One region of the Streptomyces sp. NPDC043738 genome, then DNA from elsewhere that is predicted to be linked to it. Evidence: predicted binding sites of a transcription regulator. Region 1 holds the regulator's gene; the other holds the start of a gene.
What was found. The regulator HspR, encoded in region 1, represses chaperone genes until heat shock. The targets are predictions, from matches to a motif close to TTGAGNNNNNNNNNCTCAA.
Positions count from the first base shown of each region.

Region 2: lon (endopeptidase La) is a predicted target of HspR. The motif match lies at 9,974-9,992, and genes of this name have one in related genera.

Region 1 is NZ_JBWKCJ010000002.1:381,372-396,239, reverse strand. Features, by position in the region: gene AC0680_RS04920 (polyamine aminopropyltransferase) at 1-158, opposite strand, end outside; gene AC0680_RS04915 (DUF2617 family protein) at 427-948, opposite strand; gene AC0680_RS04910 (hypothetical protein) at 1,313-1,618, opposite strand; gene AC0680_RS04905 (pyridoxal phosphate-dependent aminotransferase) at 1,851-3,029, shown strand; gene AC0680_RS04900 (YbjN domain-containing protein) at 3,133-3,669, opposite strand; gene clpB (ATP-dependent chaperone ClpB) at 3,839-6,469, opposite strand; gene AC0680_RS04890 (Uma2 family endonuclease) at 6,656-7,237, shown strand; gene AC0680_RS04885 (pyridoxamine 5'-phosphate oxidase family protein) at 7,263-7,667, shown strand; gene AC0680_RS04880 (hypothetical protein) at 8,067-8,471, shown strand; gene AC0680_RS04875 (heat shock protein transcriptional repressor HspR) at 8,574-9,026, opposite strand; gene dnaJ (molecular chaperone DnaJ) at 9,028-10,200, opposite strand; gene grpE (nucleotide exchange factor GrpE) at 10,246-10,899, opposite strand; gene dnaK (molecular chaperone DnaK) at 10,896-12,761, opposite strand; gene AC0680_RS04855 ((Fe-S)-binding protein) at 13,061-14,868, shown strand, end outside.
Region 2 is NZ_JBWKCJ010000035.1:44,923-59,790, forward strand. Features, by position in the region: gene AC0680_RS32735 (DUF742 domain-containing protein) at 3-401, opposite strand; gene AC0680_RS32740 (roadblock/LC7 domain-containing protein) at 398-889, opposite strand; gene AC0680_RS32745 (sensor histidine kinase) at 889-3,939, opposite strand; gene AC0680_RS32750 (hypothetical protein) at 4,422-5,267, shown strand; gene AC0680_RS32755 (MarR family winged helix-turn-helix transcriptional regulator) at 5,730-6,233, opposite strand; gene AC0680_RS32760 (lysozyme) at 6,512-7,372, shown strand; gene lon (endopeptidase La) at 7,495-9,951, opposite strand; gene AC0680_RS32770 (pentapeptide repeat-containing protein) at 10,115-10,960, opposite strand; gene AC0680_RS32775 (YfbM family protein) at 11,143-11,646, shown strand; gene AC0680_RS32780 (rhomboid-like protein) at 11,748-12,563, opposite strand; gene AC0680_RS32785 (spermidine synthase family protein) at 12,812-13,564, shown strand; gene AC0680_RS32790 (response regulator transcription factor) at 13,638-14,378, shown strand; gene AC0680_RS32795 (sensor histidine kinase) at 14,375-14,868, shown strand, end outside.

The DNA of each region.
Region 1 (14,868 bases):
AGTTCGAGTTCGTAGACCAGGCCGCAGGCGGCGCAGACGAAGACCACGGCGAGGACCAGCAGCCTGCCGAGCCCGGCCGGCACGGGAAGTCGCGCCGGTGTCATGGCCTCCGGCGGCCCGAGGGCGCCGGTAAAAGCGGACTCTGGCGGGTCGATCATGAAATGAACGCTACGTGACGATTCGACGCCCCTAGGTCACCCACACGAGTGCACTCTGCGGGCTACACGCGTCAGTTGGGGCGATGTCGATGCGTGGGGCAGCTCAAGGCTCCCGCGCCGCGCGCCCGGCGCACACAACGCTGCACGCGCCCCAACGCACCTCAGGGCCCCGGGCGCGCACTCCCGACGGCCGCCACACCCTTCGCCCCCGGCTCCCCTGCGACCGCCGGCGACGCCGACCCGTCTGGTCACTTCCGCCGGTGCCCCGTTAGACCGCCGCGACCGCCGCGCGTACGCCCACGCGGGTACGGGTGGCCACCAGTCGGCCCTCCTGCGGATACGCGTGCCAGGTCCGCCAGCGCACCTGCCCCTGCTGACACTGCGCCAGCATCGCGGTGAAGGCGTGCGGCGAGCCGGGGAACGTACCGGCCAGACCGTGCGGATGCTCGGCGACCAGCGCGAGCAGTTCCTGCGCGCGGCCCGCGAACGAGCCGCGCGAGAGCGTCTCCACATGCGCGGCGAATTCGTACTCCCAGTCCCCCAGGCGCTTCGCCACACCGAGCGGCAGCGGGGTGCTGCTGCCCGGCATACAGGCGACCGTCTCGGAACAGGTGCCGTGCTCCTCCTCCAGAAGCACCTGGTGAGAGGCGCCCAGCAGTCTCAACTGCACCTGGGCGCCGTGGAGTTGGAGGTCGAGAACGGCGAGGGCCGGCAGGGGTTCCCTGCCCAGCGCCCAGGCCAGGTCGGATGCACGGGTATCGGTGTACGCCGTCGTCAAAGTGGTGAGCATGGGTCGGCTCCGCAAGCACGCAGTGGAATGGTGGGCCGGCCCGCCCGAGAAGGATCAGGGATGCACGTCTGCCCGCCGGCTCGTGCCCACGTGGGATCGGAGAACGTGGGGGATTCTCTATGAAGAGGGAATCATGAAAGCCCGGTCGCCCACAGCCTTTTTACCCATCTTCGCCGGGTTTCCATCCCCTAGAGGGCCATGCAGTTCAACTGTTCAACATCCTTACGACCGGCGGGTGTTGGCCTCTTCTTCAACACCCGCCGGGCGCATATGCGAAGGGGCAAGAGCCACCCGCATGTGTGCAGCTGAACGAGCCCTTCGGCCGGTCCGACCGGCGCCGCGCGGAGGTGCTGCCGCGGGCGACTCAGCAGCCCCCGCCGCCGCCACCGCCGCAGCCGCCACCGCCACCGCCACCGCCACCGCCGCAGGAGGAGGAGCCACCGCCACAGGAGGAGCCGCCGCCGCACGAGTGGCCACCGTGGTGTCCGCCCCCGTGGTGGCCGCCGCTCGAACCCGCTCCGCCGGCGGCCCACCAGCTGCCGCTGCTGCTACTGCTACTGCTCGACTTGCGGTAGCCGCTCCCGCCCCGCCCGCCGGTGCCGCTCCGCGAGGCCAGGGCCACCAGCCCGAGCACCACCGCGCAGATCACCAGGAAGACCACGATTCCCATCTGCCTCACACTCCCTCTCGTCCCCCGAAGAGTGGGGGCACCTCCCACGCCCTTTAGGCAGTGGGGGCGCATCGCTCCGTCCGGCGCCCCGTGCGCCGCTCGCGGCACCGTCCGCGCCGCCGGCCGTCCGCGTCGACGGCCGTCACTGTCCTGTACGCGGGGCTGATGCCCGAGCCCGGGAGTCTCAAAGCACAGTTGAGGAAGTCCAGAGGTTCGGCGGAGGATGGCGCGCATGGACCGACCGCTGCTCAATCGCCGCCTCGCCGAATTCGGCACCACGATCTTCGCCGAAATGTCAGCACTCGCCCTACGGACCGGCTCCATCAACCTCGGCCAGGGGTTCCCCGACGCCGACGGTCCGGAGGAGGTCAGAGAGGCAGCGGTCCGTGCCCTGCGCGACGGCCGCGGCAACCAGTACCCGCCCGGCCCCGGCGTCCCCGAACTGCGCACCGCCGTCGCCGCCCACCAGGAGCGCTTCTACGGCCACCTCGGTCTGGCCTACGACCCCGACACCGAGGTCCTGGTCACCGCCGGCGCGACCGAGGCCATCGCGGCCTCGCTGCTCGCCCTGCTGGAGCCGGGCGACGAGGTCATCGCGCTGGAGCCGTACTACGACTCCTACGCCGCCTGCATCTCGATGGCCGGCGGCCGGCGCGTCCCGGTGACCCTGCACGCCGATCCGGAGTCCGCGACGTACCGCCTCGACCTGGACGAGCTGCGCGACGCCGTCACCGATGACACCCGCCTCATCCTCCTCAACACCCCTCACAACCCCACCGGTACGGTCCTGACCCGCGCCGAGCTGACGGCCATCGCCGAGCTGGCGGTGGAGCGCGACCTCCTCGTCATCACCGACGAGGTCTACGAACACCTCGTCTTCGAGGGCGAGCACCTGCCCCTCGCATCCTTCCCCGGGATGCGCGACCGCACCGTCACCATCGGCTCCGCCGGCAAGACCTTCTCCTTCACCGGCTGGAAGGTCGGCTGGGTCACGGCGGCGCCCGAGCTGGTGAGCGCGGTCCGCTCCGCCAAGCAGTTCCTCACCTTCGTCTCCGCCGGCCCCTTCCAGTACGCCGTGGCCGAGGCCCTCGCCCTGCCCGACGGCTACTACACCGGCCTGCGCGACGATCTGCGCGCCAAGCGCGACATCCTGGCGACCGGCCTCGCCGACGCCGGCTTCCAGGTCTTCCGCCCCTCGGGCACGTACTTCATCACCACCGACATCCGCCCCCTCGGCGAAAAGGACGGCTTCGCCTTCTGCCGCGCCCTGCCCGAACGCGCCGGCGTCGTCGCCATCCCCAACGCCGTCTTCTACGACCACAAGGACCGGGGCGCACCGTACGTCCGCTTCGCCTTCTGCAAGAGCGTCGATCTGCTGCAGGAGGCGGCGGGACGGCTGAAGCGGCTCTGAAGGGCGCGTCGACGCTCCTCTCCGTCCCCCGCGCACAGACGAAGGCCCCGGAGCCGACAGCTCCGGGGCCTTCGCAGCCGGGTGGGTGTGGGACGGACGGGGCTCAGGCCTCGTCGTCGCCCGGCTTGTCGTCGGAGTCGCCTTCGATCTCGGCCTCCAGGCCGAGCTGCTCGACGATCCACTTGTCGAATTCGATCGAGGCGCGGACCCAGCTGACCGTGCTCGACACGAAGTGTTCGAGCGAGACGCCGGTGCCGATCAGCATCGATGCCTCACCGATCAGACGGACCGTGCCGTCGTCATGGGTGTGGGTGTAGGCCTTGGGCCACAGCGTCCGGCGGTTCCAGTCGTCGATCGCCTCCAGCAGCTTCGACTTCTCGTCGATGCCGTGGGCACGGTCGTAGAACGTACGGACGGAGAAGATCTGCTGCTCCTCCTCGCCCCGGAACATGAAGTACGTGCGGAACTGCTCCCACGGGGCGGCGAGGTCACCCTCCTCGTCGACTACGTACTTCAGCTCCATCTGGTCGAGGAGCTGCTTGACCAGGTCCTGGTCTGGCACGACGGGACCCTCAGGCCCCGACGGCTCGGGTTCGGGCTGGCCCCCGAAATTCGGAATCGAGGACGGGTCGATGCTCACCGTGGAATTCCCTTCGTATGGTCCTTGCCATCCTCCCCCACATCCGCCCCGTCCTGGCAAGCCCGGAGGGGCCGGTGCGGGCAAGGTGTCGGTCAAGGCGACGACCAGGCGGCACGATCAGGCACCCGGGCCGGTCCGCCGGACCGGCCCGGGGAGCCGTCCTCGCAGCTCAGGCCGCACCTTCCCGCACCGGCAGCACCGACAGCCGATCGCCGTCGACATCCACCCGCACGGTGTCCCCGTCCAGCACGTCACCCGCCAGGATGGCGCGCGCGAGCTGGTCGCCGATGGCCGTCTGGACCAGGCGGCGCAGGGGGCGCGCGCCGTAGGACATGTCGGGGGCGGGGGCGCCGTCGACCGGCTCCTGGCCGAGCCAGGCGAGCCAGGTCAGGGCGCTGTCGGTGACGTCCAGCGTCAGCCGGCGCTCGCCCAGGCGGCGCTGGAGGTGGTCGAGCTGGAGCCGGGCGATCCGCTGCAGCTGGTCCGTGCCGAGCGGGTGGAAGACCACCACGTCGTCGAGCCGGTTGAGGAACTCGGGCCGGAACGAGGCCCGGACCGTCTCCAGCACCTTCTCCCGCTTCTCGTCCTCCTTCAGCAGCGGGTCCATCAGGAAGGCGGAGCCGAGATTGGAGGTCAGGATCAGGATGGTGTTGCGGAAGTCGACCGTGCGGCCCTGGCCGTCCGTGAGCCGTCCGTCGTCGAGCACCTGGAGCAGGACGTCGAAGACCTCGTGGTGGGCCTTCTCCACCTCGTCCAGGAGGACGACGGAGTACGGGCGGCGGCGTACGGCCTCGGTGAGCTGACCGCCCTCCTCGTAGCCGACGTAACCGGGCGGCGCGCCCACCAGTCGGGCGACGGAGTGCTTCTCGCCGTACTCCGACATGTCGATCCGGACCATCGCCCGCTCGTCGTCGAAGAGGAAGTCCGCGAGCGCCTTGGCCAGCTCGGTCTTGCCGACGCCGGTCGGCCCGAGGAAGAGGAACGAGCCGGTGGGGCGGTCCGGGTCGGCGATCCCGGCGCGGGTGCGCCGCACCGCGTCGGAGACCGCCCGTACGGCCTCGGCCTGGCCGATCAGCCGCTTGCCGAGCTCGTCCTCCATGCGCAGCAGCTTCTGGGTCTCGCCCTCCAGCAGCCGGCCCGCCGGGATGCCGGTCCAGGAGCCCACCACATCGGCGATGTCGTCCGGACCGACCTCCTCCTTGACCATGGACTCCTTGGACGCCTCCTGCTCGGCCTCGGCGGCGGCCGCCGCCTCCAGCTCCTGCTCGACGGCCGGGATCTCGCCGTAGAGCAGCTTGGAGGCGGTGTCGAAGTCGCCGTCGCGCTGGGCGCGCTCGGACTGTCCGCGCAGGTCGTCGAGCTTCTCCTTCAGCTCACCGACCCGGTTGAGGCCCTGCTTCTCCTTCTCCCAGCGGGCGGTCAGGCCGCGCAGCTCCTCTTCCTTGTCGGCGAGGTCCTTGCGCAGCTTCTCCAGCCGCTGGACGGAACCGGCGTCGGTCTCGTTCTTGAGCGCCAGCTCCTCCATCTTCAGGCGGTCGACGGCGCGCTGCAGCTCGTCGATCTCCACGGGCGAGGAGTCGATCTCCATACGGAGCCGCGAGGCCGCCTCGTCGACGAGGTCGATGGCCTTGTCGGGCAGGAAGCGGGAGGTGATGTAGCGGTCGGAGAGGGTGGCGGCGGCGACCAGCGCGGAGTCGGCGATCTGCACCTTGTGGTGCGCCTCGTAGCGGCCCTTGAGACCGCGCAGGATGGCCACCGTGTCCTCGACGGTCGGCTCGGCGACCAGCACCTGCTGGAAGCGCCGCTCCAGCGCCGGGTCCTTCTCGATCCGCTCGCGGTACTCGTCGAGCGTCGTGGCACCGACCATCCGCAGCTCGCCGCGGGCCAGCATCGGCTTGAGCATGTTGCCGGCGTCCATGGACGAGTCGCCGCCGGCGCCCGCGCCGACGACCGTGTGCAGCTCGTCGATGAAGGTGATGATCTGGCCCTCGCTGGACTTGATCTCCGCCAGGACGGTCTTCAGCCGCTCCTCGAACTCACCGCGGTACTTCGCGCCCGCGACCATCGCCCCCAGGTCGAGCGCGACCAGCCGCTTGTTGCGCAGCGACTCGGGCACATCGCCCTTGACGATCCGCTGGGCCAGGCCCTCGACGACGGCGGTCTTGCCGACGCCCGGCTCGCCGATCAGCACCGGGTTGTTCTTCGTCCGGCGGGACAGCACCTGCACCACCCGGCGGATCTCGTGGTCCCGGCCGATGACCGGGTCGAGCTTGCCCTCGCGGGCGGCCGCGGTGAAGTCCGTGCCGAACTTCTCCAGCGCCTTGTACGTGCCCTCCGGGTCGGGGTTGGTCACCCGCTGCCCGCCGCGGCTCGCCTCGAAGGCGGCCAGCAGCTTCTTGGCGGAGGCACCCTGCTGCTCCAGCAGCTCGCCGGTACGGCCGCCCTTGGCGGCGATCCCGATCAGCAGATGCTCGGTCGAGACATAGGCGTCGCCCAGCTCCTTGGCCCGCTGGGTCGCGTCCGCGATCGCGGTGAGCAGATCGCGGTCCGGCTGCGGCGGGGCGACCGTCGAGCCCTGCACGCTGGGCAACGCGGCGAGCTGGCGCTCGGCGCCGTTGCGCAGCACGGCGGCGTCCGCCTCGACGGCGGCCAGCAGGTCCATGATGTTCTCGTTGTCCTGCCCGGCCAGCAGCGCCAGCAGGAGATGCGCGGACGTCATGTCCGCATGCCCGGCGGTGATCGCCCGGTCATTGGCGGCGCTCAGCGCCTCCCGGCTCTTGTTGGTCAGCTCGGCGTCCACGGCCCGGTGTCCTCCCTGTGTGTGCTGTTCCGATGCTTCTGCTTGCAGGCACCAACGTGCAATAAGTTGAGTCTATTCCACTCAAGGCTCACTCATGGCTCACTCGTGCGAGGGAACGGACTCGAATATGCCTCTGTCACTAGCCCCACTGGGCAACGCTGGCCTTCGACCACAAGGAGGTGCAGCATGACGGCTATGGCACACGAGCCCTTGGCGACCGACGAAGAGACCCTCCTGGATTACTTCCTCGCCCTGAAGACCCCAAAGGGTTTCCGGGTCGAGCTGATCGAGGGGGACATTGTTGTGACGCCACCGACTGACGGAGATCACGAGGACTACCTCAGCACCATCGATGGGCAGGTCCGACGGGAGTCGGCAACCACCATGGACTCCTCCGGCTACAAGGGACTCGTCCTGCGCGGCGCAGAGGGCCAGCCCGCGGACCACGTGATCCCCGATGCCACCATCGCCCCACGCGCACTGCGTCTCTTCCGCGGCGCCCCTCCTTGGATGCCGAGCGCCGGCGTCGCCATGGTCGTCGAGGTGACGTCGAGCAAACCCCAGAAGGACAGCATCGCCAAGCGCCACGCTTACGCCCGCGCCGGCATCCCGCTCTACCTCCTTGTCGACCGCGACAAGTCCTCGGTCACGCTCTTCAGTGAGCCTTCCGGCGAGGACTACGCAGGCAACCTCACCGCTCCCTTCGGCAAACCCCTCCCCCTCCCCGCCCCCTTCTCCTTCGACCTGGACACCACCGACTTCCTCTGACCGGGCCGGGCCTACCCTTGCCCCCATGGCCCACGACCTCTCCGCCCTCACCCCCGAGTACCTCGCCTTCTGGGGCGAGTACCTGATGCCGACGCTCACCACGCTGCGTACGGACGGGACGCCGCACGTCGTCCCCGTGGGCGTCACCTACGACGCCGGGCAGCGGATCGCGCGGGTCATCACCCGCAAGGACAGCACCAAGGTCAAGAACATCCTCGCCGCCGGAGCGGACGGCGCGACCGTCGCCGTGTGCCAGGTCGACAAGGGGCGCTGGGCGACCCTGGAGGGCGTCGCGCGGGTGCGTACGGACGCCGAGACGGTGGCCGACGCGGTGCGCAGGTACGCCGAACGGTACGGGCGGACTCCGTCGCCGAACCCCGATCGAGTCATGATCGAGATCGCGGTGACCCGGGCGATGGGACGGGCCTGAGAGCCCGTATCCGCACCCCGGGCCGGCCCTGGCCGAAAACACACCCTCCACAGCAGGCGACAACTGCCCAACTGGTACTCAGGTACGACAGGAAACCGAACAGCTCCGCGCAATGAACGGGCGGGATCGGACCTGTCCCGTGCATGAGACGGCAGCTGGAGGCCGCATGGCGTCGGCATTGAGCATCGTGACGACCGTTCCGCGCCCACCGCACCCCGCCCCACCGAGACCGCACGCCGAGCTCTGCCCGCGCTGCGGTGGCCAACTCGCCGTGAACCAGGACGGCTGGAAGATCTGCCACGCCTGCGGTTACGCCTCGCCGCCCGGCACAGCCCCTCCACCACGGGCCGCCCTCGGGGGTATCGTCGCCCCCACAGTCGCCACGCCCCGGAGGGCACGATGAACTCGGTCCGAGTCACGGCGATCGCCTGCCTTATGCCGCTGTCCGAACTGGACGAGGATCCGTTCCTGGTCGACGACCGCAGCCAGCACGACATGTGCCAACAGTGGGCGGCGGCCCGTGACTACCACCTGACCTGCCAGCTCAGCCTGCATCAGCTGCGCGCCGACCACCGCGCGCTGTGGCGGGACGTCGAGGAGGGCCTGGTCGATGTGTTCGTCACGCCCAACCGCCGGGCGCTGGAGAACGCCATCGACGGCGCCGACGAGTTCTCCGCACGGTGCGCGGCGGCCGGCGTACGGCTGGAGACCGCCGACCTCGACGAGCCGGTCTACACGCTGGCGATGAAGTCGCAGGTGCACCGGCGGCTGTCGATGCCGACGGCCGGGTACAACGGCTGCTGACCGGCCCGGCGCACGGGGAAGCACACTCACGGAGATGACAAAAAGGGCCGGGATCACCCGGCCCTTTTCGCCACGTGCACGCGCGGCGCGCCCCGCCGTCCGCTACTCGGACCGCTTGGGCCGCCACACCACCAGCGCGCTGGTCTGCTGGACGTCCTGATACGGCACCAGGTCACGCCGGTAGGAGGCGTGCACCGCCGCCTCCCGCTGCCGCATCGCGCTGGCCGCGCCCTCCAGGGCGCCCTGCAGCTCCGCGACCCGCTGCTGCAGGGCCGCGACCTGGTTCTCCAGCTCGATGATGCGCTTGATGCCGGCGAGGTTGATGCCCTCGTCCTGGGACAACTGCTGCACCGTACGGAGCAGTTCGATGTCCCGGGCCGAATAGCGGCGGCCCCGCCCGGCCGTCCGGTCCGGCGAGACCAGACCCAGCCGGTCGTACTGCCGCAGGGTCTGCGGATGCAGGCCGGAGAGCTGAGCCGCGACGGAGATGACGTACACCGGCGACTCATCGGTCAGTTCATACGGATTACGACGCTGCCCGCCCCGGCTGTCCATCTCAGTCTCCCTTCGCGGCCTGGAACAGCTCCGCCCGCGGGTCGTGGCCCGCGGTCGCCTCGCGATAGGACTCCAGCGCTTCCTTCGCCTTGTCGCCGAGGTCCTCGGGGACGAGCACCTCTATGGTGACCAGCAGATCACCGCGAGTGCCGTCCTTACGGGCCGCGCCCTTGCCGCGGGCCCGCATCGTGCGTCCGTTGGGGGTGCCGGCCGGCAGCTTCAGCGTGACCGGCGGACCACCCAGCGTCGGCACCTTCACCTCGCCGCCGAGCGCGGCCTCCGGGAAGGTCACCGGCACCGTGACGGTGAGGTTGTCGCCCTTGCGTCCGAAGACCGGGTGGGCGCCGACGTGCACGACGACATACAGGTCGCCGGCCGGGCCGCCCTGCTCGCCCGGGGCGCCCTTGCCGCGCAGCCGGATGCGCTGCCCGTCGGAGACGCCCGCGGGGATGCGGACCTGCATCGTGCGGGCGCTCGTCGCGCGTCCGCTGCCCTTGCAGACCTCGCAGGGGTCCTGGGCGATCAGGCCCCGGCCCTTGCAGTCGGCGCACGGGTCGGTCAGCGAGAAGCCGCCGCCCGCGCCCCGGCTGACCTGGCCGGTGCCGACACAGGTCGGGCAGACCCGAGGAGTACCGTTTTTGTCGCCGGTTCCCGAACACGCCTTGCAGGGCGCCTGGCTGGACATCCGCAGCGGGACCGTGGCCCCGTCGACCGCCTCGGTGAAGCTGAGCGTCACCTCGGACTCGATGTCCTGGCCGCGCCGCGGCTGGGTACGCGCACCCGCGCCGCCGCGGTTGAACAGGCCGCCGAAGACGTCCCCGAGCCCGCCACCGAAGCCCCCGGCCCCGCCGGCTCCGCCCGAGCCCCCGAAGAGGTCGCCCAGGTCGAAGTTGAAGCTGCCGCCGCCCCCGCCGGGGCCGGGCCGGAAGCCGCCGTTGCCGAACAGCGCCCGGGCGTCGTCGTACTCCTTGCGGCGCTTGGCGTCGCCCAGGACGTCGTTGGCCTCGGAGATCTCCTTGAAGCGCTCCTCGGCCTTGGCGTCGCCCTTGTTGGCGTCCGGGTGGTTCTCCCGGGCCAGCTTGCGGTACGCCTTCTTGATCTCCGCTTCGGTGGCGTCCTTGGGGACGCCGAGGACCTTGTAGTAGTCCTTCTCGACGAAGTCCTTGGTGCTCATCCCCGACGTCCCTCCTTTCCTGCGATTTTCTCGTTGGTCCTCACGTCAGCCCTCGTCCGGGCCACCGCTCTCCTCGTCCGAGGCCTTGGCCTCGTCCTCGGATCCGGACTTGGTGCTCTGCGCGCCCGGCTGCGGCTCGGCGACGGCGACCCGCGCGGGGCGGATCGTTCGCTCACCGATGCGATACCCGGGCTGCAGGATCGCAACGCACGTCGTCTCGGTGACATCCGGCGCGTACGAGTGCATCAGCGCCTCGTGGATCGTCGGGTCGAAGGGCTCGCCCTCCTTGCCGAACTGCTGCAGACCGAGCTTGGCGACCACGGTCTCCAGCGATTCGGCCACCGACTTGAAGCCGCCGACCAGTTCACCGTGCTCGCGGGCGCGGCCGACGTCGTCGAGCACGGGCAGGAGCTCGGACAGGAGGTTCGCCGCGGCGATCTCCTTGACCGTGACCCGGTCCCGCTCCACCCGACGGCGGTAGTTCTGGTACTCCGCCTGGAGCCGCTGGAGGTCCGCGGTGCGCTCGTTGAGCGCGGTACGCACCTGGTCCAGCTGCGCCTGGAGCGCTACGTCCTGTACATCCCCGGCCGGGGCCGAGCCCGCCTTGTCGGCGGACTCGGCCTCCTGCGCCGCGTCTTCGGGAGCGGCGTCGGAGGGGACGTCAGGCTTCTCCTCGAAACCCGGGGTCTCCTCCGTCACGCGGCACCACCCTTGGCGTCCTTGGGCTTCTCGTCGTCGACGATCTCGGCGTCCACGACGTCGTCCTCGGCCTTGGCCTGCTCGGCACCCGGAGCGGCACCCTCGGCACCGGCAGCGCCCTGCGCGGCCTGGGCGTCGGCGTACATGGCCTGGCCGAGCTTCTGGGAGACGGCCGCGACCTTCTCGGTGGCGGTGCGGATCTCCGCGGTGTCCTCGCCCTTGAGCTTCTCCTTCAGCTCGGCGACGGCGGTCTCGACCTCGGTCTTGACCTCACCGGGGACCTTGTCCTCGTTGTCCTTGAGGAACTTCTCGGTCTGGTAGACCAGCTGCTCGCCCTGGTTGCGGGTCTCGGCGGCCTCGCGGCGGCGGTGGTCCTCGTCCGCGTACTGCTCGGCCTCCTGGCGCATCCGGTCGACCTCGTCCTTCGGCAGCGAGGAGCCGCCGGTGACGGTCATCTTCTGCTCCTTGCCGGTGCCCAGGTCCTTCGCGGTCACGTGCATGATGCCGTTGGCGTCGATGTCGAAGGAGACCTCGATCTGCGGGACGCCGCGCGGGGCCGGCGGCAGGCCCGTCAGCTCGAACATCCCGAGCTTCTTGTTGTACGCCGCGATCTCGCGCTCGCCCTGGTAGACCTGGATCTGCACGGAGGGCTGGTTGTCCTCGGCGGTGGTGAAGATCTCCGAGCGCTTGGTCGGGATCGTGGTGTTCCGCTCGATGAGCTTGGTCATGATGCCGCCCTTGGTCTCGATGCCGAGGGACAGCGGGGTGACGTCCAGCAGCAGGACGTCCTTGACCTCGCCCTTGAGGACACCGGCCTGGAGGGTGGCGCCGATGGCGACGACCTCGTCGGGGTTGACGCCCTTGTTGGCGTCCTTGCCGCCGGTCAGCTCCTTGACGAGCTCGGCGACGGCCGGCATACGGGTCGAGCCACCGACCAGGACCACGTGGTCGATCTCGGACAGCTGGATGCCGGCGTCCTTGATGACGTTGTGGAACGGGGTCTTGCAGCGGTCGAGCAGGTCCGCGGTCAGCTGCTGGAACTGCGAGCGGGTGAGCTTCTCGTCCAGGTGCAGCGGGCCCTCGGCGGAGGCGGTGATGTAGGGAAGGTTGATCGTCGTCTCGGTCGAGGACGACAGCTCGATCTTCGCCTTCTCAGCGGCCTCGCGCAGACGCTGGAGCGCCATCTTGTCCTTGGCCAGGTCGACGCCGTGGCCGTTGGTGAACTGCTTGACCAGGTAGTCGACGACGCGCTGGTCCCAGTCGTCACCACCGAGGTGGTTGTCACCGTTGGTGGCCTTCACCTCGACGACGCCGTCGCCGATCTCCAGCAGCGAGACGTCGAAGGTGCCGCCACCGAGGTCGAAGACCAGAATGGTCTGGTCGTCCTTCTCCAGGCCGTAGGCCAGGGCGGCCGCGGTGGGCTCGTTGACGATGCGCAGGACGTTGAGGCCCGCGATCTCACCGGCCTCCTTGGTGGCCTGGCGCTCGGAGTCGTTGAAGTAGGCCGGAACGGTGATGACCGCGTCGACAACCTTCTCGCCCAGGTACGCCTCGGCATCCCGCTTGAGCTTCTGCAGGATGAAGGCGCTCATCTGCTGCGGGTTGAAGTCCTTGCCGTCGATGCCGATCTTCCAGTCGGTGCCCATGTGGCGCTTGACCGACCGGATGGTCCTGTCGACGTTGGTGACCGCCTGGCGCTTCGCGACCTCGCCGACCAGCACCTCGCCGTTCTTGGCGAAGGCGACGACGGACGGCGTGGTCCTGGCGCCCTCGGCGTTGGTGATGACGGTGGGCTCACCGCCCTCGAGAACACTGACGACGGAGTTCGTCGTACCCAGGTCGATGCCGACCGCACGTGCCATTTCAATTCCTCCAGCTGACTTGAGTGGAACAGGCTCAAGAGTGCAACACCGAGAAAAACCTGTCAACAGACCTGAGTCTGAGCCACTCAACTTTTATGTCGCCCTTACGGTCACCCGGCCGCCACCGAAGACGCCGGGCCGCCGCACAGGGTTGCCTTCGCGACACAGATCACCGGCCGGGCGGCTTCATGGCGCCCGGGAGAATGGGTAACCTCAGCCGCAGAACTAAAAAGTTACCGCTTAGTAGTTACCGCTCAGCTTTCTCAGTCTTCCGCTCTCGCAGGTTCGAGGAGCCCGTCATGCAACTCGCCGCGATCATCGTGTCGCTGGTCCTAATCGCGGTCGGCGTCGCGCTGTTCGGCCGCGCCCTCCTGCAGATCTACCGCTTCATGCGGCTAGGCCAGCCCGTACCCGCCGGCACCCGCACCGACGATCCCACACAGCGCACCGTCACGGTGGCCAAGGAGTTCCTCGGCCACACCCGGATGAACCGCTGGGGCATCGTCGGCGTGGCGCACTGGTTCGTGGCGGTGGGCTTCTTCTCGCTCCTGCTGACGATCGTCAACGCCATCGGGCAGCTCTTCAAGGCCGACTGGCTCCTGCCGATCATCGGTGACTGGGCGCCGTACAACGTCTTCGTCGAGTTCCTCGGCACGATGACGGCGCTCGGCATCCTGACGCTCATCGTGATCCGGCAGCTGAACCGGCCGGACAAGCCGGGCCGCAAGTCCCGCTTCGCGGGCTCCAACATCGGCCAGGCGTACTTCGTCGAGGCCGTGATCCTCATCGTCGGCGTCTGCATCTTCATGCTGCACGCGCTCGAAGGCGCCCAGCACCACGTGGACGGCTACGAGGCCTCGTTCTTCATCTCGTACCCGGTCGTGTCGTGGCTGGAGGGGATGGACGTCTCCACGCTCCAGAACCTCACCTACTTCTTCGCCGGCCTGAAGATCGCGACCTCCTTCATCTGGATGATCACGGTCGCCCTGAAGACCGACATGGGTGTCGCCTGGCACCGCTTCCTGGCCTTCCCCAACATCTGGTTCAAGCGGGAGGCCTCCGGCGACGTGGCGCTGGGCGCGCTGCCGCCGATGACCAGCCAGGGCAAGCCGATCGACTTCGAGGACCCGGGCGAGGACGACCAGTTCGGCGTCTCGCAGATCGAGCACTTCTCCTGGAAGGGCATCCTCGACTTCTCCACCTGCACCGAGTGCGGTCGCTGCCAGTCGCAGTGCCCCGCCTGGAACACCGGCAAGCCGCTCTCCCCCAAGCTCCTGATCATGTCGCTGCGCGACCACGCGCACGCCAAGGCCCCCTACCTCCTGGCCGGCGGCGGCAAGGACATGGAGGGCACGGAGCAGGCCACCGAGGAGCAGCTCAAGGACGTGCCCGCGTCGGCGCTGGCCGAGGCCGAGCGCCCGCTGATCGGGACGCTGGAGGAGAACGGCGTCATCGACCCGGACGTGCTGTGGTCGTGCACCACCTGCGGCGCCTGTGTCGAGCAGTGCCCGGTCGACATCGAGCACGTCGACCACATCGTCGACATGCGCCGCTACCAGGTCATGATCGAGTCCTCGTTCCCGTCCGAGGCGGGCACGATGCTCAAGAACCTGGAGAAGAAGGGCAACCCCTGGGGCCTGGCCAAGAAGCAGCGCCTCGCCTGGACCAAGGAGGTCGACTTCGAGGTCCCGGTCGTCGGCAAGGACATCGAGGACCTCACCGAGGTCGACTACCTGTACTGGGTCGGCTGCGCGGGCGCCCTGGAGGACCGGGCGAAGAAGACCACCAAGGCCTTCGCCGAGCTGCTGCACATCGCGGGCGTGAAGTTCGCGATCATGGGCGGCGACGAGGCGTGCACCGGTGACTCGGCCCGCCGCCTGGGCAACGAGTTCCTCTTCCAGCAGCTCGGTCAGCAGAACGTCGAGATGCTGAACACGGCCTTCGGCGAGGACTCGGAGGACGAGTCGACGAAGAAGCCGAAGTCCAAGAAGAAGATCGTCGCCACCTGCCCGCACTGCTTCAACACCATCGCGAACGAGTACCCCCAGCTGGGCGGCGAGTTCGAGGTCATCCACCACACACAGCTGCTGCAGCACCTCATCGACGA
Region 2 (14,868 bases), on a different contig from region 1:
TGTCAGAGCCTGTGAAGTCCACCCAGCACCCTTTCCAGCAGCGCGCGGTCGGGCCGGCCGGTGGGGTGCCCGGTGCCGTAGACGCGAATCCTTCCCTGGTCGGCGAGGTCGCTGAGCAGGACCCGCACCACGCCCAGCGGCATCTTCAAGAGCGCGGAGATCTCCGCGACCGAGCGCATCCGGCGGCACAGTTCGACGATCGCCCGCATCTCGGGCATCACCCGCTCGGCCCAGCCGCCGCCGGTCAGCTCGCGCCGCTGTTCGGGGGCCTCCAGCGCGGCCACGAACGTCTCGACGAGCAGCACATGGCCGAAGCGGGTCCGTCCGCCGGTGAGCGAGTAGGGCCGCACCCGCGCGGGTTTGCGGTCCCCGCCGCGTATGGGGAGTTTGGGGTTGCTCACTGGGCGCTCTCCATCGACTTGCGCAGTTCGCTGCGGAGTTCGGGGGTGAGGACATGGCCGGCCCGGCCGACGAACAGCGCCATGTGGTAGGCGATGACGTTCATGTCGCAGTCCGGGGCGGCGTGCACACCGAGCAGCGAGCCGTCGCTGATCGACATGACGAACACGCTGCCCTCGTCCATGGTGATCATCGTCTGCTTGACGGCACCGCCGTCCATCAGCTTCGCGGCGCCCTGGGTGAGGCTGCCCAGCCCGGACACGATGGTGGCCAGGTCCGCACTGGAACCCCTGGGCCCTTCATCGCCGTCCGGCTGCGCCTTGGCGGCCGCGCGGTCCGGGTCGGAGCTGAGCAGCAGCAGGCCGTCGGAGGAGACCACCGCGACCGAGCGGATGCCCGGCACCTCGTCGACCAGGTTCGTCAGCAGCCAGTGCAGGTTCTGTGCCTGACTGCTCAGTCCTTTTCCTTGAGCAGTGGGCGCTTGCGCCATCAATCGCGTGCCTCCTCGGCAATCCGGCTCTCTCCCGGGGCCCCCGCTCCGTCGGTGTCGGTCTGTGGGATGGTCTGCTTCGTTGTGCGCTCCGCGATCTCGGTCTCGACCTCGCGCCGGCCGTCCCTCGCCCCCTGCTGGAATCCGCCCAGCCGGCGCCGCAGCGCCTCGGCACCGGCCGCACCGCTCTTGCGCGGGGCGGCGGGCGCCGGGCGCTGCGCCACGATGTGGGGCGTGCGCTTGGGCAGCCCCTTGGCCGTCCGCGGCTTCTCCGGCGCCGCGGCGGGTGCCGAGTCGGCGGCCTCGGCTGCCGCATCGTCCGCCTCGGGTGCCGGGTCCTTGGCTCCCGCGTCCTCGGCTGCCGGGTCCTTGGCTGCCACGTCCGTTCCGGGGCCCGTGTGCTGGTCCGGGCCGAGGGCGTACGGGTCGGCGGCCACCGGCTCGGGGCCGGACGCATCGGACGGCGCCGGCGGCTCGGCGGCCGGGCTCGCGTCGTCCTCGCTCCGGGTCTGCTCGTCGTCGCCGGCGCCGCCCTCGGCCGCGTCGATGGCCCGCTCGGCGGCGGCGACCAGCGGGTCGATGTCGGGGGCGGTGACCGGGTCCTCGGTGTCGGCGTCGGCGGCGGGCGCGGCCGCTGCCGGGTCCTTGCGCGGCACCCTGGTCTGCAGGGTGTTGGAGTTCGCCTCGGCGGCCGAGCCGGGCAGCGCGGGGGTGTGCACCGCCTCGCGCGGCGCCGTCGTGGCGGGCGACGGGGCCGGGCGGGTGGGCAGGATCGAGCCGGGCAGTACGACGACGGCCGTGACGCCGCCCTGCTTGGCGTCCCGCAGCTGGACCCGTACGCCGTGCCGGGCGGCCAGCCGCACCACCACGTACAGGCCAAGTCCCAGGGCCTCGTCGACGGTCTCGGAGGACGAGGCGGCCTCAACGTCCGCGAGCCGCTCGTTGAGCTCGGCCAGCCGCTCCCCGGTCATCCCTATGCCCTCGTCCTGGACCGAGAGCATCAGCTCGCCGCTCTCCAGCAGCCAGCCGGACAGCTCGACATGGGCGTCCGGCGGTGAGAACGCGGTGGCGTTCTCCAGGAGTTCGGCGACCAGGTGGCTGAGGTCGTCCGCGGCGAACCCGGCGACCTGCGAGTGCGGCGGCAGCGACTCGATGCGCACCCGGTCGTACCGCTCGATCTCGCTGACCGCGGCCCGCAGGACGTCGAGCAGCGGTACCGGGCCCTGGTGGCCGGTGCCGTGCTGTTCCGCGCCCGCCAGCACCAGCAGGTTCTCGCTGTTGCGGCGCATCCGCGCGGCGAAGTGGTCCAGCTTGAACAGCGTCTCCAGCCGCTCCGGGTCCCGCTCGCTCTCCTCCAGCGACTCGATGACGGCGAGCTGGCGCTCGACCAGGCCGAGGGTGCGCAGCGAGAGGTTGACGAACCGGCCGTGCACACCGGTCTGCGCGGTGGCCAGCCGCTCGGTGAGGTCGGCGACCTCCGCCTTGAGCGACGCGCTCTGCTCCTGAAGCACGTCTCGCTCGGCGACCAGCCGCTGCCGGCCGCCGACCAGCCGCTTGCGCTCGCCCTCCAGCTCGGCGGTGCGCCGCGCCATTTCGCCCACCTGGGCGTGCAGTGCGTTGACGGACCCGACGACGGCGGCGAACTCGTCGTTGCGGCCCTTGTAGCCGATGGGCTCCTCCTGCGCGGGGTCACCGGCCACCCGCTTGGCGCCGATCCGCAGCGCCGCCAGGGGCTGGGTCAGGGTGCGGGCGGCCCAGACGCCGGCGCCGACGGCCAGCAGCAGGCAGAGCGCCTCCAGGCCGATGCGGATCTCCAGTTCGGTCACATCGTCGTCGCGCAGGGCACCGAGCCGCTCGATGTCGGCGGTGGCCATGGCCGACTCCACGCCCCGCATCAGCCCGATGCGGGTGGTGAGGGTTTCGGCCACCTTCTGGCGGTTGAGCCGCAGGTCCGCGGCGTCCAGGCGGGGCTGGTCGGTCAGCCGGGTCAGATAGCGCTCGGCGGCGTCGACGTCGGCGCCGGTGACGGTGCGTTCGAAGCGGTCCCGGGCACCCTGGCCGGCGGTCTGCCGGAAGTCGCCCAGCGCGCCCTGGGCGCGGAGGTGCGCGACCTGGGCGAGGGCGGTCAGCCGGGGCTGGCCGCCGCCCGCGTCGAGCCCGGCCAGCAGCAGGGCGCGGGTGCCGGCGGCCTGGTCGGTGAGGCGGCCGAGGGCGGGCAGCGCGCGGGTGTCGGCGTCGGCGGAGTCCGCGCGGGCGGGGAGGTGGCGGGCGATGGTGTCGCCGATCGCGGCGAGCGCCTGGATGACCTCGGTATAGGAGTGGTAGACCCGCTCGGCCGATTCGGTACCGGACAGCGCCCTTTGACGGGTTTGCGGGAGGGCGGCCAGGAGCTTGGCGGCCGCCGCGTAGACCTCGGTGTCGCCCGAGGCGTCCTGGGCCTCGGTGCGCAGCTCGCCGATCTGCCGGTCGACGCGGGCGCGCTGGGGCTCGGTGGCGGCGGAGGCGTCGGCGGACACGGCGGAGTTGGCGGACACGGCGGCGTCGGCGTGGGGAGCGGCGGCGTTCCCGGTGCCGTTGGTAGCAGCGGCGCCGTTCCCCGTGCCGCCGGCTCCCGTGCCGTTGGCTCCCGCGCCGCCGGTTTGCGCGCCGTTGGGCTGGGCGCCGGCGGCCCCGCGGGTCCGGCTGCCGTTGACGCCGGATGCGCCGGGCTCGGCACCCGCGCGGCCGGCCGGGCGGGCGGCGCCCGCGGTCAGCGCGTCGCGCTCGTCCGCGAGGGAGTGCGCGAGGGCGATCGCCCGGGCGTTCAACTCGGCGAGGTCGACCAGCTGCTGGCTGTCGTGGGCGTTGTCGGCCGTGGCGGCGAGGCCGGGGGCACCGGCGCCGAGGACCGCGGCGGCGACCACGGCCACCGCCCCGACGAGCCGGTTGCGCACCCGCGCGGGACGCCGCCCCGAGAGGTCCTCCCCGCCCGTCGTGCCCGGACCCTTGCCCGGTCCCGAGACCGAACCGGCCGGTGAACCCGGCTTCCCCGCGCCGCCCCGAAGCCGCATCTTCCGCACCGCTGCTCGCATTCCTGTCTCGCCTGCCCACGCCGTATGGCGTCGCGGACCCGGTTCGCTCGCCGCTCGCGGGGCGGACCTGCGCGCACACCGCAGCAGCACACACTTCCGCGAGGGTAAACAGTCCGGCTCTGCGCGTCGCGATGGATGTCCTGGTCCCGCCCCTTGACCGGGCAACGACCCTTCCACCGGCGCCGCACAGTGGCCCGGCAACACATGCCTGGCCACCTGAACGAGTGAACATCACTCGGAGTTTGACCATCAACTTCCCGGCGCCGCCGATTTTCGCGGCAGACCCGCGCACCGGCCGGACGGGTTTGGAGATGCGTGCCGGTCCTGGAAGGATGCCCGCCCGCACGCCGCCGGCCCGGTGGTCCATACCTTCTGTACGCCGCTGACCTGCCTGTACGCCGACACCGCCGGCAGCGCCCGGTCAGCGGGGCGCCGACGGGCCCTCCGGCAGACTTGCGGCCATGCGCATCGAACTCGCCACCGAGCCGGGCGATCCCCAACGGCCAAACGAGGACTACGCATCGGTCGCCCTGCCGGCCTTTGGCCAGGGCGGAGTCATGGTCCTGCTGGACGGTGTGACGCCGCCCGCCGAGGACTACGGATGCGTGCACACGGTGCCGTGGTTCACCGCGCGGCTCGGCGGCGCATTGCTCGAACTGTCGGTTTCACGCCGGGATATGACACTCGCTGAGGTGCTGGCCGCCGCCATCTCGCGGACGGCCGAGGACCACCGCGACACCTGTGACCTTTCTCACGCTCGCACTCCGCAGGCAACCGTGGTGGCCGCACGGTGGTCCGAGGACACCGTCGAGCATCTCGTCCTCTCCGATTCGGTCCTGCTGCTGGAGCGGGTGGACGGCTCGGTGCACCCGGTGCTGGATCGGCGGCTGGACGAACTGCCGCCCGCGGTCCGCGCCCAGCGGGCCGCCGTGCGGGCGCTGCCCCGCGGCTCGGCGGAACGGGCCGCGGCGGGCCGCGCGTACGGCCGCGCGGTCGAGGCGCTGCGCAACGCCGAGGGCGGCTTCTTCACCGCGGCCGCCGATCCGTCGGTGGCCGCCCGCGCGGTGACCGGGAGCACCCCGCGCGCCGAGGTCCGCTCGCTGACCGCGCTCACCGACGGCGCGGGCCGCTGGGTGGAGGTCTTCCAGCAGGGTTCCTGGAAGGACTGCGTCGACCTGGTGGCCGAACGGGGCCCGCAGTCCCTCATCGACCGGGTCCGGGCGGCCGAGGCGGCGGACCCGGGGTGCGGGACCCATCCACGCGGCAAGGCCAGGGACGACGCGGCGGTGATCTACGCGGCGCCGTGAGCGGGGGCGCCGTGGGCGGGGGCGCCGTGAGCGGGGGCGCCGTGAGCGGGGGCGCCGTGAGCGGGGGCGCCGTGAGCGGGGGCGCCGTGAGCGGGGGCGCCGTGAGCGGGGGCGCCGTGGGCAGGGGCGCCGTGAGCGGGGGCGTCCTGAACGCGACGGCCCGAGCGGTTACGCCGTGAACCGTGGTGCCCTGCCCTGGAGCACCTGAACCGCGACGTCCCGAGCAGTGGCGCCGTGAGCCGTGATGCCCTGCCCTGGTGCACCGTCCGGGCATGCCCCTCGCCCGCACCACGTCCCGGAACTACCCACCGTCTCCCCGGCGTACGGGAATACCCCTCGCCCCCACCACGTTGTGGCCCCGCAGGGGGCGTTCGCATCCCCTACGGAATGCGTTCGACCACCCCTACCCCCTCAGGCCCCGTCTCCCTACCCTCGGGCCCCGCGCCCCCGCCCCGCCCTCGCCTACCCCTCCTCGCCCTCCTGCTCCGTGTTCAAGCGGTGCAGCAGCCGCGCCAGTTCGGCCACCTCCGCGCGGTCCCACGAGGCGAGCCGGCGCGCGTACTGGGCGCGGCGCCCGTTGCGGACGCGGGTGAAGCGGGCGCGGCCTTCGTCGGTGATGCGGACGAGGACGGCGCGGCCGTCGGCCGGGTCCGGCTCGCGGGCGACCAGCCCCAGCTTCTCCAGCGCGTGCAGCTGGCGGCTCATCGTGGCCTTGCCGACGCCGAAGAAGCCGGCGAGGTCGGTGGCGCGCTGCGCGCCGGCGTCGGCCAGCCGGAGCAGCAGCCCGTACGCGGAGGGCTCCAGATCGGGATGCACCTCGCGGGCCAATTCGCCGGACGAGGCCCGGGCGCGGCGGAGGAATACCGCCAATTCCCTTTCCAGGGCGAGAAATACGTGGTCCACACCAGTCGGCTCGCCGTCCGCCGCGGTACCGCCGGCTCCGGTGTTGTGCACGTCAGCGCCCATTCCCGCTTTCCTCATCTGAAAGTTTCCGCCCTCGGCGGCCGAAGCCGCAGCTCGGCCAGTATTTCGCAGGATTAGACCAACGGCAGCCCGGCAACCCTCTTTTGCCCCATCGGTCTACGCGCGTATCGTGATTTCTGGCATGGCCATACCAAGCGGCCCGGTCGGCGACAAGGGTTCCGCCGCGCGTCATGCACACCGCACCTCCGTGTCATCGCGTCTGCGTCATGCCGTCAGATCATCCCCCCTCAGGTCACCCACCGAGATCTCCGGAGACACGTATGACCGTGCTCAGATCCGGCCTCCCCCACCGCCCCGCACGCTCCCTCGCGACCGTGGCCGGGGCCCTTCTCGCGATCCTCGCCCTCCTCCTCGGCCTGCCCTCCGCCGCCGGCGCCCAGGCCCCGCGGCGCGCACCTGAACCCACCCACCCCGGACAGGACTGGGCCGGCTCGCAGATCGCCAGGCACGAAGGCACCGCGGTCGGCACCGCCCCGCCGGCGTCCTCGCTCGCGGCGTCCGTCGAGGGCGTGGACGTCAGCAGCCACAACGGCAACGTCGCCTGGTCGACGCTCTGGAACAGCGGCGTCCGCTTCGCCTATGCCAAAGCGACGGAGTCCACCAGCTACACCAACCCGTACTTCGCGCAGCAGTACAACGGCTCCTACAACGTGGGCATGATCCGTGGCGCGTACCACTTCGCCACGCCCAACACCTCCAGCGGCGCCGCCCAGGCCAACTACTTCGTCGACCACGGCGGCGGCTGGTCCAGGGACGGCAGGACGCTGCCCGGCGCGCTCGACATGGAGTACAACCCCTACGGCGCGACCTGCTACGGGCTGAGCGCGGCCGGTCTGGTCAACTGGATGAAGGACTGGTTCGCCACCTACAAGGCGCGCACCGGCCGGGACGCGGTCGTCTACACCTCCACCAGCTGGTGGAAGCAGTGCACCGGCAACTCGTCCGCCTTCGGGGCGATCAACCCGCTGTGGATTCCGCGCTACGGCTCCTCGGCCGGCGAACTCCCGGCCGGCTGGGGCTTCCACACCATCTGGCAGTACACCTCGACCGGCCCGACGGTCGGTGACCACAACCGCTTCAACGGCGCCTACGACCGGCTCCAGGCGCTGGCGAACGGCTGAGCACACCCGGCCGAGGGACCGGCGCGGGCGCAGGGCCCCGCCCAGGCCCGGGCCGGACGCGCGAACGGGCCCCTGCCGCACGGTCGGTGCGGCAGGGGTCCGTCCCGTTGGCCCCGCGCGGCTCAGGCCGCGAGGGGGATCTCCGGCACGGCGCCGTTGGACGCCGGCGTCAGCGCCAGCTGGAGGACCTGACGGACGTCCGCGACCGGGTGGACCTCCAGGGAGTCGAGGACCTCGGCCGGGACGTCGTCCAGGTCCGGCTCGTTCCGCTTGGGGATGATCACCGTCGTGATCCCGGCCCGGTGCGCCGCGAGCAGCTTCTGCTTGACGCCGCCGATCGGCAGCACCCGCCCGGTCAGCGAGATCTCACCGGTCATCGCCACGTCCGGCCGGACCTGCCGGCCCGACAGCAGCGAGGCCAGCGCCGTCGTCATCGTCACGCCCGCGCTCGGCCCGTCCTTGGGGACGGCGCCCGCCGGTACGTGCAGATGCACTCCGCGCTCCTTGAGGTCGGCGACCGGCAGTTCCAGCTCCGCGCCATGGGAGCGCAGGAACGACAGCGCGATGTGCGCGGACTCCTTCATCACGTCGCCGAGCTGGCCGGTCAGCTGGAGCCCGGACGCACCGGTCTCCGGATCGGCGAGCGAGGCCTCCACGTAGAGCACGTCGCCGCCGGCGCCGGTGACCGCGAGGCCGGTGACCACACCGGGTACGGCCGTCCGCCGCTCGGCCGGGTCCTGGGCGGACTCGGGGGTGTGGTGCGGGCGCCCCAGCAGCGGGCGCAGCTGCTCCGCGCCGACGGTGAACGGCAGCTCCCGCTCGCCCAGTTCGTGCTGGGCGGCGACCTTGCGCAGCATCCGGGCGATGGCCCGCTCCAGATTCCGTACGCCCGCCTCGCGGGTGTACTCGCCCGCCAGCTTGCGCAGCGCGTCGTCCTCCAGCGTCACCTCGTCCGGCTCCAGGCCGGCCCGCTCCAGCTGGCGCGGCAGCAGGTGGTCCCGGGCGATGACGACCTTCTCGTCCTCGGTGTAGCCGTCCAGCCGGACCAGCTCCATCCGGTCGAGCAGCGGCTCGGGGATGGCTTCGAGGACGTTGGCGGTGGCCAGGAAGACGACGTCGCTGAGGTCGAGTTCGACCTCCAGGTAGTGGTCGCGGAAGGTGTGGTTCTGCGCCGGGTCCAGTACCTCCAGGAGGGCGGCGGCCGGGTCGCCCCGGAAGTCGGAGCCCACCTTGTCGATCTCGTCGAGGAGGACGACCGGGTTCATCGAGCCGGCCTCCTTGATGGCGCGGACGATCCGGCCGGGCAGCGCGCCGACGTACGTACGGCGGTGGCCGCGGATCTCCGCCTCGTCGCGGACGCCGCCGAGCGCGACCCGGACGAACGTGCGGCCCATGGCGCGGGCGACGGACTCGCCCAGCGAGGTCTTGCCCACACCGGGCGGGCCGACGAGCGCGAGCACGGCGCCGCCCGCCCGGCGCCCGCCGCCCTTGCCGGAATCGCCGGGCGAGGCCGACTTCGCCCCGCCGCCGACCAGCCCTAGGCCGCGCTCGGCCCGCCGCTTCCTGACGGCCAGGTATTCGGTGATCCGCTCCTTGACCTCCTCCAGGCCGGAGTGGTCCGCGTCCAGCACCTGCTTGGCGCCGGCGATGTCGTAGGCGTCCTCGGTCCGTTCGTTCCACGGCAGTTCGAGGACGGTGTCCAGCCAGGTGCGGATCCACGATCCCTCGGGGCTCTGGTCGCTGGCCCGCTCCAGCTTGTCGACCTCCTTGAGGGCGGCCTTGCGGACGTCGGCGGGCAGATCGGCGGCCTCGACCCGGGCGCGGTAGTCGTCGCCCTCGTCCTCCGGATCGCCGTTCAGCCCGGCGAGTTCCTTGCGGACCGCCTCCAGCTGCCGCCGCAGCAGGAACTCGCGCTGCTGCTTGTCGACACCCTCCTGGACGTCCTTGGCGATGGACTCGGCGACGTCCTGTTCGGCGAGGTGGTCGCGCAGCGCCTCGGTGGCGAACTTCAGGCGGGCGACCGGGTCGGTGGTCTCCAGCAGCCGGACCTTCTGCTCGGTGGTCAGGAAGGGCGAGTAGCCGGAGTTGTCGGCCAGCGCCGGCACGTCCTCGATCTGCTGGACGCGGTCGACGACCTGCCAGGCGCCGCGCTTGCGCAGCCAGCTGGTGGCCAGCGCCTTGTACTCCGTGACGAGTTCGGCGACGGCCCCGGGCAGCGGATCGGGGACCTGTTCGTCGACGGTCGTGCCCTCCACCCACAGCGCGGCGCCGGGCCCGGTCGTGCCGGAACCGATCCGCACCCGGCCCAGGCCCCGGATCAGCGCTCCGGGGTCGCCGTCGGACAGCCGCCCGACCTGCTCGATCCGCCCGAGCGTGCCGATTCCCGCGTAGGTGCCGTCGATGCGGGGCACAAGCAGCACCCGCGGTTTGTTACCCGAGGTGGCGGCGGCCTGTGCGGCCTCCACCGCGGCGCGGACGTCCGCGTCGGACAGGTCCAGCGGCACCACCATGCCGGGGAGCACGACCTCGTCGTCGAGCGGCAGCACGGGCAGGGTGAGCGATGTGGACGTCGAAGCCATGATCTCCCCTTCGGCAATCAAGTTGAGCTTTACCCACTCAATGCAGGGAGGCGGGGAGTTGTTCCCCCGCACGCGTTCGCTGTGAGCGATCGGGACGGGGAGGGTGGCGGGGAGTGCCCGGCGCCTGCCGGTGCGCGGGACGGGGTGCCCGGGGAGCGTCCGGCTACCAGTGCGCGGGGCGGGTCAGGTTCTCGGGCAGCTTGGTGGCGGCGTTCCCCCGGGCCGCGTTGAGCTGGGACTGGGTCAGGAAGAGGGCGCCGGTGAGGTCGGCACCGCTCAGGTCGGCGTCGCGCAGATCGGCGCCGATCACATCCGCCCGGCGCAGATCGGCGCCCTTGAGGTCGGCGGCGATGAGGTACGCGCCGCGGAGGTTGGCGCCCTGGAGGTCGGCGCCCTTGAGGCGGGCTCCCATGAGGTCGGCGCCCCGCCGCTCCTTCTTGCGGCCCGGGACCTTGGCCCGTACGAGCTCGCTGGTGCGCAGCAGCAGGGCGTTGACCTCGCCCCGGTGGGCCGGTATGTCCAGCGCGGCGAGGTCCTCGGCGCTGCCACGGGTGAGGCGTTCGGTCTTCTCCAGCGCGGTCCGCAGGTCGGCGTGCACGGGGCGGGCGGCCCGCAGGGTGAGCGCCTCGGCCAGGTACCAGAGCAGTTCGTGCAGCTGCCGCATGACGGGGAACACGTCGAACATCTGCCGGGCGGTGCCCGGAGCCTGCCGCCAGTCCCGCCCGCCGAAGGTGACCTGGGAGACCTTCTGTCCGGCGCCGAAGCAGTCGAAGACGGTGCAGCCGGAGAAGCCGCGCTTGCGCAGATCGGTGTGGATGCCGCAGCGGAAGTCGGTCCGCAGGTTGGGGCAGGGCCGGCCGGCCTCCTTGTCGAGGGCGAAGTCCGCGGAGGCCGCGAACGGCAGCGCGACGCAGCACAGCCCGAAACAGCTGCCGCAGTCGGACTGCAGGCCCAGCTCGACAGTGTCCGGATTCGATTGCTTGCGCTCGGGCGCGCGGTCTGGGGACAAGGTGCGGTTACTCCTGCGGCCGGTGTGCGCCGCACGGGGCGGCGCCGGGAAAGGACGTCCATTCTCCCAGGCCCGGACGGGTGGCGCGGCTGGCCGGTTTCGCTCGCCGCGAGCCGCCGGCGGACCGCCAACGCGGCGCCGGCCGCCGGGCGTTGTCAGTGGTCGCCCCTAGCCTCGGGTCCATGAGCATGATCGGACAGTACGCACGTGTCACGCCCGCCGAATTCGACCGCGCCCTCGGCGATCCGGAGTGGGCGTTGAAGCTGGTCATCGGGCGGATGGAAGCGGAAGCCGGACAGCCGGCGGAGCCGGCCGCCGCGCGCTGCCTGGACGTCGACAAGGCCTGGGACGCCCTTGGATTCCTGCTGCGCCGGGCGGCCTTCCCGGTGGACATCGTGCACGGCGAGGGGGACATCCCGGCGGCGGAGGACTGGGGCTACGGCCCGCCTCGCTACCTCACCGCCGAGCGGGTGCGGGTCGCCGCCGAAGTGCTCGCGGGGATATCCGGCGCGGATCTGACGGCCGGCGTCGGCCCCGAGGACCTCGCCGAGGCGGAGGTGTATCCGTCGATCGTGTGGGAGCGCGGCGAGTCCCTGGACTACGTGCGCGAGCACTACGACGCGCTGCGCCCGTTCTTCCGCACGGCGGCGGACCAGGGGGACGCGGTGCTGGTCTGGCTCGGCTAGGCCGGGTCCGCAAAGTCCCGTTCGTCCGCCCGCAGGGGCGGGTCCGGTGGTCCGGCGCGGGCCGGCCCACCGGATGGGCGCGGGGCCCGGCGCGCCGGGGGTCAGTACGTCCGCACGCCCCGTACGCCCCGCAGCGCCGGATGCCCCAGGTCGCCGAGGAGCGGCCGGGGGCCGGTGCGGCCGGCGCGCCAGCGGCGCAGCAGGGGCCAGCAGGCCGTGCCCAGGGCGAGGGACAGCAGATGCCCCCAGTCGGTCATCGGGTCCAGGTAGGCGAGCAGATCGGTCAGTGCCAGGTAGCCCGTCCCGGCCAGCAGGGGCCAGCGCGCCCAGGCCGGCAGCAGGCCCGCGAGGGCTCCGGTGCAGGTCATCACGCCGAAGCTGATGCCGTAGTCGAGGCGGTGCAGGGAGCTCTCCGGCAGCTGCCCGGCGGCGACCGAGAAGGCCACCGGCACCTCGGTGGCGAGGGTGGCCAGCGCATGGCCGCCGAAGAAGACCGCGGCGGCGCGCAGCCCGCCGATGCGCCGCTCCAGTGCCGTCAGGACGAAGAGGAAGGCGAGGGCGTAGGCGGAGGTCACTCCGCCGGCTATCCACAGGGCGCTGGCGGCCAGCACCAGCAGGGGGGCCTTGGTCAGGTGGACGACGTCCGTGCTGGAGCCCCGCAGCAGTTCGGATACCAGCCGCGGGTCGGCGTGTTCGGCGAAGAGGGAGGTGGCGACGAGCAGGACGGCGTAGCCGAAGGTGAAGGGGGTGGCGGTGGGGGTGGGCAAGAGCCGCCACACCCGTCGGCGCAGCCGCTCGAAGGCGGGCCCGGCGCTCGCTCGGCGCAGCCGCTCGGCGGCCGGCCCGGCGACGGCTCCCGCGGCGTCGCCGGGGGCCCGGTCGGCCCGTGTCCCTCCGGCGGTTCCCAGCCAGCTCACTTGGCGGTCCCTCCCGTCCATGGCTCATCCGGTGAGCCACGCCCCATCTCCCCCCGGGCGGTGCGTGCTCGTTCTGCTGTGCACAACGTCGCGGACCACCCTGCCTGCTCAATCCATGAGGAAGCTGTGAGGGTGATATGCATCACATAAGGCAACTGCCGCCGCGGCCTCCGCGTCAGGGTTCCCGGCGCTCCACCCGCCCCGTAACGCGTTGCTCGGCGCGGCCCGGATTGGCCACCATGGGCGCCATGGCATCCGTTACTCCGCCGCAGACGACGGCCGGCCCCTCAGCAGCCCCCCGCACGATCGACCGGCGCGAGGGCCCGTACGGCGAGGTGGTGCTGCGGCAGCGGGCCGGGGCTTCCACCGGACCGGAAGGACCGGCGACCCCGGTGGTCTACGAGATCATCGCCAACGGCTGCTTCCTGATGGACACCTCCGACGGCCGGTCCGAGCGGCTGCTGATCGACGCCGCGCTGGACGCGCTCCCCGCCGACCGCGAGCGCCCTTCGGTACTGATCGGCGGCCTGGGCGTCGGCTTCTCCCTGGCCAGGGCGGCCGAGCAGCCCCGGTGGGGCCGGATCACCGTCGTCGAGCGCGAGGAGGCGGTCATCGACTGGCACCGCACCGGCCCGCTGTCGGCCGTCTCCGCGGCCGCGCTGGCCGATCCGCGCTGCGCGGTCCTGCACACCGACCTCGTCGCCCACCTGCACGGCGGGACCGGCCCCCGGGCCACCTACGACGCGCTGTGCCTGGACATCGACAACGGCCCGGACTGGACCGTGACCGACGACAACGGCAGCCTCTACTCCCCCACCGGACTCGCCGCCTGCCGCGACCGGCTCTCGCCCGGCGGAGTGCTCGCCGTATGGTCCGCGCAACCCTCGCCGGCCTTCGAAGCGGCCCTGCGAAATGCCGGATTCCACGAGGTACGTACGGAAGAGATCCCCGTTGTCCGAGGCGTCCCCGACGTGGTCCACCTCGCGCGGAAGGGCGCGTAGCCGACAGTCACACCATGCCCGTACGCTGCTGCCCAGCAGTACGCGACCACGCAGGGACATGCAGGGGCGGGCGATGGACCAGACTCAGACAACGCAGGGCGGCGCCGCCGCTGCCACGCCGGGCGCCCAGCGCCGGGTACTGGTCGTGGAGGACGACCCGACGATCGTCGATGCCATCGCGGCCCGGCTGCGCGCCGAGGGCTTCCAGGTGCAGACGGCCACCGACGGCCCGGCCGCCGTGGACACCGCCGAGGCCTGGCAGCCCGATCTGCTGGTCCTCGATGTGATGCTGCCGGGCTTCGACGGCCTGGAGGTGTGCCGCCGCGTCCAGGCCCAGCGCCCGGTGCCGGTGATGATGCTCACCGCCCGGGACGACGAGACCGACATGCTGGTCGGCCTCGGCGTCGGTGCCGACGACTACATGACCAAGCCGTTCTCGATGCGCGAGCTGGCCGCCCGGGTGCACGTCCTGCTGCGCCGGGTCGAGCGCGCCGCGCTGGCCGCCCACACCCCCCGCAGCGGCATCCTGCGGCTGGGCGAGCTGGAGATCGACCACGCCCAGCGCCGGGTCCGGGTGCGCGGCACGGACGTCCATCTGACGCCCACCGAGTTCGATCTGCTGGTGTGCCTGGCGAACACGCCGCGCGCGGTGCTCTCCCGTGAGCAGCTGCTGGCCGAGGTGTGGGACTGGGCGGACGCCTCCGGGACCCGTACGGTCGACAGCCACATCAAGGCGCTCCGCCGCAAGATCGGCGCCGAGCGCATCCGCACGGTCCACGGTGTCGGCTACGCGCTGGAGACCCCGCCCGCATGAAGCGGTGGCAGCAGCCCCTGCGCGGGCTGTGGCAGCAGGTCTGGGAAGCGTTGCGGCCGCTGGATCCGTACCGCTCCGTCAAGGCGGCGCTCGGTGCGCTGGTCAGCGTTTCGGTGATCATCACCACCCTGCTGGTGTTCGTCGCGATGCACTCGGCCACCGAGCTGCGAGTGATCACGATCTTCTCGATCATCGCCTCGCTGCTGCTCACCCAGTTCGTGGCGAACAGCCTGACCGCCCCGCTCGGGGAGATGACGGACGTCACCCGTTCGATGGCGCACGGTGACTACAGCCGCCGGGTGCGCTCGGCCCGCCGCGACGAGTTCGGCGACCTGGCGAACGCCTTCAACAGGATGGCGGCCGACCTGGAGGCGGTGGACACCCACCGCAAGGAGCTGGTCGCCAATGTCTCGCACGAGCTGCGCACCCCCATCGCGGCGCTGCGCGCGGTCCTGGAGAACGTCGTCGACGGGGTCTGCGAGCCCGATCC